Humidesulfovibrio mexicanus: one gene and its partner. The protein of the gene in region 1 binds, or shares a complex with, the protein of each later gene. Links are inferred from orthologs where the notes say so. Each region holds a gene or a part of one and is shown on either strand. Other genes may lie near its edges.

The links. Proteins that work in one complex are often made in the same cells at the same time.
Region 2: the proteins of fliM (region 1) and CHB73_RS00960 are in contact, whole or in part, in a crystal structure (PDB 1F4V), measured with the Escherichia coli proteins. The link is inferred for Humidesulfovibrio mexicanus from one-to-one orthologs.

The regions. Positions count from the first base shown.
Region 1 is NZ_FZOC01000010.1:21,893-25,602, forward strand. Bases 616-3,570 are described here. They hold fliM (flagellar motor switch protein FliM), read right to left. Parts: upstream 2,605-3,570; coding sequence 1,627-2,604; downstream 616-1,626. Other genes in these bases: proC (pyrroline-5-carboxylate reductase), read right to left, coding at 616-1,053; ndk (nucleoside-diphosphate kinase), read right to left, coding at 1,059-1,484; CHB73_RS15570 (divergent polysaccharide deacetylase family protein), read right to left, coding at 2,750-3,570. Outside these bases: CHB73_RS15550 (CobD/CbiB family cobalamin biosynthesis protein), read left to right, coding at 1-120; more of proC, read right to left, coding at 259-615; more of CHB73_RS15570, read right to left, coding at 3,571-3,649. UniProt on the Escherichia coli protein: FliM is one of three proteins (FliG, FliN, FliM) that forms the rotor-mounted switch complex (C ring), located at the base of the basal body.
Region 2 is NZ_FZOC01000001.1:174,244-177,735, forward strand. What follows is about bases 499-3,235. They hold CHB73_RS00960 (chemotaxis response regulator CheY), read left to right. Parts: upstream 499-1,545; coding sequence 1,546-1,926; downstream 1,927-3,235. Other genes in these bases: CHB73_RS00950 (MinD/ParA family protein), read left to right, coding at 499-797; CHB73_RS00955 (FliA/WhiG family RNA polymerase sigma factor), read left to right, coding at 739-1,530; CHB73_RS00965 (flagellar basal body-associated FliL family protein), read left to right, coding at 1,960-2,667; CHB73_RS00970 (single stranded DNA-binding domain-containing protein), read left to right, coding at 2,668-3,006; CHB73_RS00975 (hypothetical protein), read right to left, coding at 3,010-3,235. In the rest of the region: more of CHB73_RS00950, read left to right, coding at 1-498; more of CHB73_RS00975, read right to left, coding at 3,236-3,264; CHB73_RS00980 (hypothetical protein), read left to right, coding at 3,446-3,492. UniProt on the Escherichia coli protein: Involved in the transmission of sensory signals from the chemoreceptors to the flagellar motors.

The DNA of each region.
Region 1 (3,710 bases):
ACTCTAGAAAAACTCAAACAATTATTTAGACTCGTTCTCTTGTCTGGGTTTGCTGGCGTCGTGTTGTTGCAGCTGTGCAAGGTCGTTGTCGTGCGGCATCTGCCATGGCTTTGGCTGTAGCACCGGTCGCGCATCAAAAGAGCAGAGCTGTTTCACAAGAGTTTCACATGTACAGGCGGGCCGCAGCGGCAGCAGCAGGGCACAAAAAAAGGCCGACTGGGCTCAGCGTCCAGTCGGCCTTTTGTCGTTTTAGGAGCGTTAGCCCAGTTCGACGTTGCGGTCGTAAGCCTCGCGCACGGCGTCCACGATGACGCCGCGCATGGCCATGCGGTCGAAGTGCATGGTGGCGCGGATGGTGGACCCGGCCGGGCTGGTGACCATCTCGCGCAGTTCGGCCAAGTGCATCCCGCCTTCTTCGGCCAGCTTGGCCGATCCGCTGAAGAGCGCCTTGACGATGTCCGTGGCCTGTGCGCGGGGCAGGCCCAGGTTTACCCCGGCCTCCACAATGGCGTCCATGACATAGAACACGTACGCCGGCCCGCAACCCGCCACGCTGGTGAAGGCGTCGAAGAGTTTCTCGGGCAGTTCGTGCACCTGGCCCAAAGGTTTGTGCATGGCCCGGATGAAATCTCGGCGCTCTGCATCGAGGCTTGCGTCATCAAAGCACAGGGCGAATACCCCTGCGCCCACCAGGGCCGGGGTGTTGGGCATGATGCGCACCACAGGACAGCGTCCCCCGCAAAGCTCCTGCAGGCGAGCCATGGTGATCCCGGCCGCGATGGACAGCAGGCAGTGCCCGGGGGAGAGCTCCGGAGCGATGTCTTCAAGCGCGGCCGGGAGGTGTTGCGGCTTTACGGCCAGCAGCACGTAACGGCAGTGCTTCACCAGGGTTTTGGGCGAGGGTTCGGCCGTAAGCCCGACCTCGCGGCCCAGCTTTTCAAGCTTGGCCGAGTCCAGGTCGTAGCCATGCACCTGTATGCCCTGTGCGGCCAACCCTTTGATGATGGCCGTGCCCATGTTCCCGACGCCGATGAAGCCGACGCGATTGTTCATTGCCCTTATTCCCCCACGATCTCCAGGGAGCTGAAAAAGTAGGACATTTCGACCTTGGCGGTGTCCGGTCCGTCTGAGCCGTGGCAGGCGTTGGCCTCGATGCTCTTGCCGAACTTCTTGCGGATGGTGCCTTCGGCGGCCTTGGCGGGGTCGGTGGCGCCCATGAGTTCGCGGTAGCGGATAATGGCGTTATCGCCTTCAAGGCAGGACACCACCACCGGTCCGGAAATCATGTATTCCACGAGATCCTTGAAAAAGGGGCGCTCCTTGTGCACGGCGTAGAAGCCCTCGGCCTGGGGGCGGGTGAGCCGGATCATCTTCATGGCCTTAACGGTGAGGCCCGCATCGAGGATCATCTGGATGATGGCGCCGGTCTGTTTTGCGGCGACGGCATCGGGTTTGATGATGGAGAAGGTGCGCTCGGTCGTCATGTGGTGTCCTCCGGTGAATGGTGTATGCGGCGCATGGGCCGCTTGTGTTCGCGTGCAGGGAAATGCACCGCAAACGCGGCGCAAGTCAAGGGCTTTGGCGGTCCGGAAGGGGGCTGCGGATGGGCGAAGACAAAAGCGAAAGCTAGAAGTGCAACTGCTCGTCCTTGATGATCTTGAAGCTCTTGTTGCCTTTTACGCGACCAGGCACGCCATGGAATTTCCGCACGCCTTCGATCTCGACCTCCAGCAGATCCTCCGCATCGGTGTCCAACAGCATGATGTCGCCGACCTCGAGATTCAGAAGTTGCCGTCCTGTGATGCGTGATTTGCCGAGGCGCACAAGAAATTCCACCGGGGTTTCGAGCAGCCGCTCCTTGAAGCGGCTGATCCACACATGGTCCACCTCAAGGCGTTCTGACTGGAAGGAGGCGTGCAGTTTGGAGCGGATGGGCTCCATCGTGGCATACGGCAGGCAGCAGATGAGCGAGCCGATGGCGTTTTCCAACTCCACTTCGAAGGTGATGACGATGACCACATCGCTTGGCGGAACGATGGCGGCGAACTGCGGATTGACCTCGGAGCGCACCACCTCGATGTGCACCTCATGCACGGGCTTCCAGGATTCCTCCATGTTGGAGAGCGCCACCTTGACGACCTTGTCCACGATGGCTTGCTCAATGGGCGTGAAATCGCGCCCTTCCACCTTCGGTTGACTGCCCGCGCCGCCGAAAAAGTTTTCCACCAGGGCGAAGACCAGGCGCGAGTCCACAACCAGCAGGGCATTGCCCCGCAGGGGCTCCATCTTGAAGATGGAGATGCTGGTCGGAACGGGGAGCGAGCGCATGAAATCCCCGAATTTGCTCATGTCGATGGAGATGGGATTGATATCCACGCGTTTGCGCATGGTGTTGGCCAGAGCGTTTGTGCACAGACGAGCGAAACGGTCGTTTACGATTTCCAGGACCGGCATTCGGCCGCGGATGATGCGGTCCTGGTTGGTGAGGTCGAAGGGAACGATGCCGGAGTCATCTTCTGGAATGTCGGGCGTTGTTTCAACTTCTCCGCCGGAAAGACCGCGCAGAAGGGCATCTACTTCATCTTGTTCTAGAATTTTGCTCATGTCCGCCGTTCCTTGTACGCCCGTGGTCCCAGTGGAAGGAAAAAGCCGTTCTGCCGGAAAATGCTAGCAAAAATCGGGCCTAGAGAGATGGCTCGCCAGTTGAATCAAAAGGATAGCCTGAAGACCGCGGAATTGGCAAGGCGCATCATTGCGGCGGCAACGAAGATACGGTGACCACATGAACGGATGGGCTCTTTTTCTTGAGCCAGGCGCGGATGGCGGCAACGGTCTGCTTGTGCGGATGCCCGATGGCGATGGCGTGTCCGTGCTTCAGGGCCGCAGCTTCGGCCACGCGCAACTGGGCCACAATGGCGGGCACGGCGAGATCATTGTCCAGAAACACATCGCGCTGGTGCACTTGCAGCCCGATGCGGCGGGCCTCGGCGACCCCGACGCTCTTTGCCGTGGTGCGGCTGTCCAGAAAGAAAAGCCCTTGCCCCTTTATGGCGGACAACGCCGCGCGCATCCCGTAGGTCGACTCCGTAAAGGCCGAGCCCATGTGGTTGTTGACGGCGACGGCTCCAGGCACCCGTGACGCGGCGCGGCGCACAACCTCCTGAATCCTTTCGGCGGTCATGCCGTCAAGCAGCGCATGCGGGCCGGGCGCAACCTTGGGGTAGCCTTTGGGCTGCATGGGGAGGTGGATGAAAATTTCTTTCCCCGCGGATTGCGCAATGTTGAGCACCTGCACCCTGTGGCCGCTGTCGGGCCAGATGGAAAAGGCAATGGGAACGCCAAGCGCGGCCAGATCGCGCGCCACGGCCACATCTTCGCCCATGTCGTCGATGACGATTGCCAGCCGCCCCTTGGCCGGGTGCTTCTCGGCTGGCTCCGGGGTGAGCGGAGTGAGACGCAGCAGCAGGCAGGGCACGCCATCCACGCGCACTTCCCATTCGTCGTGGGCGTTCACATGCAGCGTCACACCGTGAATTTGGGACAGCTTCTTGTCGAGCCCCTGGCGCAGGGAGTGGGAGTCCGCAGGCGGCAGGCGCAGGGCGACAAACGCATAGGGTTCGCCATTGCGCAAGCGTTCTTCGGTCGTCACGACTTTGGGTTCTTGAGCTCCCGGCGCGACTTGGCCCAGCACATGACGAACGGCTTCGGAG
Region 2 (3,492 bases), on another replicon or contig:
TCACCTCCGGCAAGGGCGGCGTGGGCAAGACCAACATTTCCGTCAATCTGGCTTGCACGCTCACCCGCATGGGCAAGCGCGTGGTCATCCTCGACGCGGATCTCGGCCTGGCCAACGTGGATGTGATCCTGGGACTTGCGCCCAAGTTGAATTTGTTCCACTTGTTCAACGAAGGCATGACGCTCAAGGATATCCTCTTCGACACTCCGTACGGCTTCCGCATCCTTCCGGCCGCCTCTGGCGTCAGCGACATGGTGAACCTCACCACCGGCCAGAAGCTCGACCTGCTGGAATCCATGGACTATCTGGAAGGCGACATCGACCACCTCATCGTGGACACCGGCGCGGGCATCAACGACAACGTCCTCTATTTCAACATCGCGGCCCAGGAGCGCCTGGTGGTGCTCACCACCGAGCCCACCTCCCTCACCGACGCCTATGCCCTCATCAAGGTGCTCAAGCTCAATCACGGCGTGGACCGCTTCCGCGTACTGGTGAACATGGCCAAGGACGAACGAACGGCCAAGGAAATCTTCATCAAGCTGTACAAGGCCTGCGACCACTTCCTTTCCGGCGTCTCGCTGGACATGGTGGGATTCATCCCCACAGATCCCCTGGTGCGCAAGGCGGTGATCAACCAAACCCCCTTCGCTGTTGCAAGCCCCGATTGTCCGGCCAGTGTGGCCATCGCCAAGGCGGCAGAAAAGATCAACACCTGGAAAGTCACGGCAAAAGCAGATGGAAACATTAAGTTCTTCTGGAAAAAGCTGCTCTTCCAGGAGCAGTCCGTGGCGTGAGCTGGAGGCCGGAATAACGGCCTGGGCGCATTTCCCCCCGCGCGACCAGGAGCAGATCGTCCGCCATTACGCCCCCAAGATCCGCATTCTCGCCCTGCGCATGAAGAACAAGCTTCCGCAGAGCGTCGAACTCGGTGAGCTCATCAGCGCCGGAAGCATGGGGCTTTTGGACGCTCTGGGAAAGTTCCGGCCCGAGCTCGGGATCAAGTTCGACACGTACTCGGAAAACCGCATCAAGGGGGCGATGCTCGACGAGCTTCGGCGCATGGACTGGTTCTCGCGGGGGTTGCGGCAAAAGGTCAAGATGATCGACGAGGCCATGCGCCAGATCGAACACGAGACCGGTGCCGCCGCCACACAGGAACAGCTTTCCACCAAGACCGGGCTGTCGCCCAAGGAAGTGCAGAACGGCCTGGAAGCATTGCAAAACCAGATGTGCGTCAGCCTCGACGCCTTCCAGGAGAATTTCGTCGGCAGCAGGGAGTCCCTGACAGAGAACGAACCGTATCAGTCCACGGCCTTCCAAGAAATGGTTGACAAGATCGCAGGGCTCATAGAAGAGTTGACGCCTCGCGAGAAACTCGTCATATCCTTATATTACGGTGAAGAATTGAACATGAAGGAGACCGCGCAGGTCATGGACATCACAGAAGGGCGCGTGTCGCAACTACATTCACAGGCCCTGGCCAAGCTGCGCGACAGCTTCCGCAAACGCTACGAAACCGAAGGCTGAGAGGAGAGAGACACCATGCCGGCAGACAAGAACATGCGCATTCTCGTTGTTGACGACTTCTCCACCATGCGCAAAATCATAAAGAACATCCTCCGCCAGCTCGGATTCAATAACGTTGTGGAAGCCGATGACGGAACCACTGCCTGGGAGACATTGAACCGGGACAACATCGACTTCATCATTTCCGACTGGAACATGCCGCAGATGACCGGCATTGAACTTCTGCGCAAGGTCCGCGCCAGCGAGGAATACGCCAGCACCCCGTTCCTCATGGTCACGGCCGAAGCCCAGCAGGAGAACATCATCGAAGCGGTGCAGGCCAAGGTGTCCAACTACATCGTCAAGCCGTTCACTCCCGAAACCCTGGGCCAGAAGATCGACAAGATCTTCAGCTGATGCCTGCACCCGTAGTGGGGAAGGCGTTTTTTCATGGCTGCTGACCTGAAGAAGGCCGAGGCGGAACCAGGAGCGGAAGCGCCAAGACCGGCCGAAGTCGCCATCGACACAAGCGAAACGACGCGCGGGACGCAGAAGGTCGAACTTGACCTGGAGGACGCTCCCTTTCTGGAAGAGGAAGAGGAAGCCCCAGCCGAACCGGAGAAGCCGACAGCGTCAGTCAGTCTGGAAGCGCCGCCGGAAGAAAAGAAACCGCTCGACAAGAAGAAGCTCATTCTCATAGCCGTTGCGGCACTGGTGCTGCTCATCGGGGCAGGGATTGCCGTCAAGCTGGTTTTCTTCGGCGCCAAGGACTCACCCAAACTCGAAGAGACGAAACAGACTGCCGCAGCCGAGGAACAGGCAGCGAACCAGACAGCGGCCGAACCGGAACCACCAGAGATTCAGGTCCGGCTGGACCCTTTCTGGGTCGAGCAACGTGCGGAACAGGACCAGATACGGTTTCTCATTGTCCGCATTCTGGTGGGGACCAAGGATCCGTCCATCGCGAAGGAGTTTGAGGCGCGATTGCTCCCGGCGCGCAATGCGATTTTTTACTACCTCAAAAACAAGGACGTGCATTTCCTCGCTGATGAGGAAAACACAGAAAAGCTAAAGGAAGAACTGCTGCTCGTCATTAATCAATACGTCACTGACGGCAAGTTCGACACCCTGATGTTCGAGGAATACGTGGTGAAGTAGATGGCCGCCAATCCGCTGGATATGCCCATTCTCATTTCCCAGCTTCCGAACGTGCAGTTGCTGATGGGGCCGCAGCACGCCCCTCACGAGGCCCAGCAAGCGCTTTTCAGCCAACTGGTGGCCGAGAACCAGAAGAAGGCAGAGCAAACCGTACAGGTCACCGAAAAGGGCGAGGGGGCGGAAGCCATGGGCCGCGACTCCGGCGGCAACAAAAACGCTTCCCAGAACAGCCCTCGCCAAGGCCAGCGTCCACCTCCCCAACAATCGGACCCGGCCCAAGGCGCTCCGGCGTCCAATGCGTCCCCCTGGGCGGGCAACATCATCAACGTCAAAATCTGATCCTCAACGGCCGGGCTTTTTCTTCCGACGCTCCGCCTCAAGCCGCTCCGCCTCTCGTTCCGCCTCCTCCTCGTCCTCGCGCTCCTCATTTTCCGTAGGAAAACGTCCGAAAAACCACAGATACAGCCATTTGGCACGCTCGGAGCGCAAGCGGGGCTCGCCAACGCGGCTGCCGCGCCGCGATTTCATACGATCCAGAAGATAGGCCAGCGCAAAGCCGAACAGCAACACGACAAAGGCGAAGATCCAGCCGGACATGGGCGCTTCCTCCTGGCTTTATGGCCAAGAATTTCCACATGCCTCCTGCATAGCGTGTTAAAAACCGAAACGCGAGGGAAAATCCACACAACCGGCGCATTGCCTCTTGCCCCTCAAATGTGCATAATGTTCAGGCAATGCGGACATCGATGCAGAAACTCTCTCACGACAAGGAGTCCATATGCCCGTAGCAAGCGAGTTCACCCTGTTCAGCGGCGGCGCCCAGGG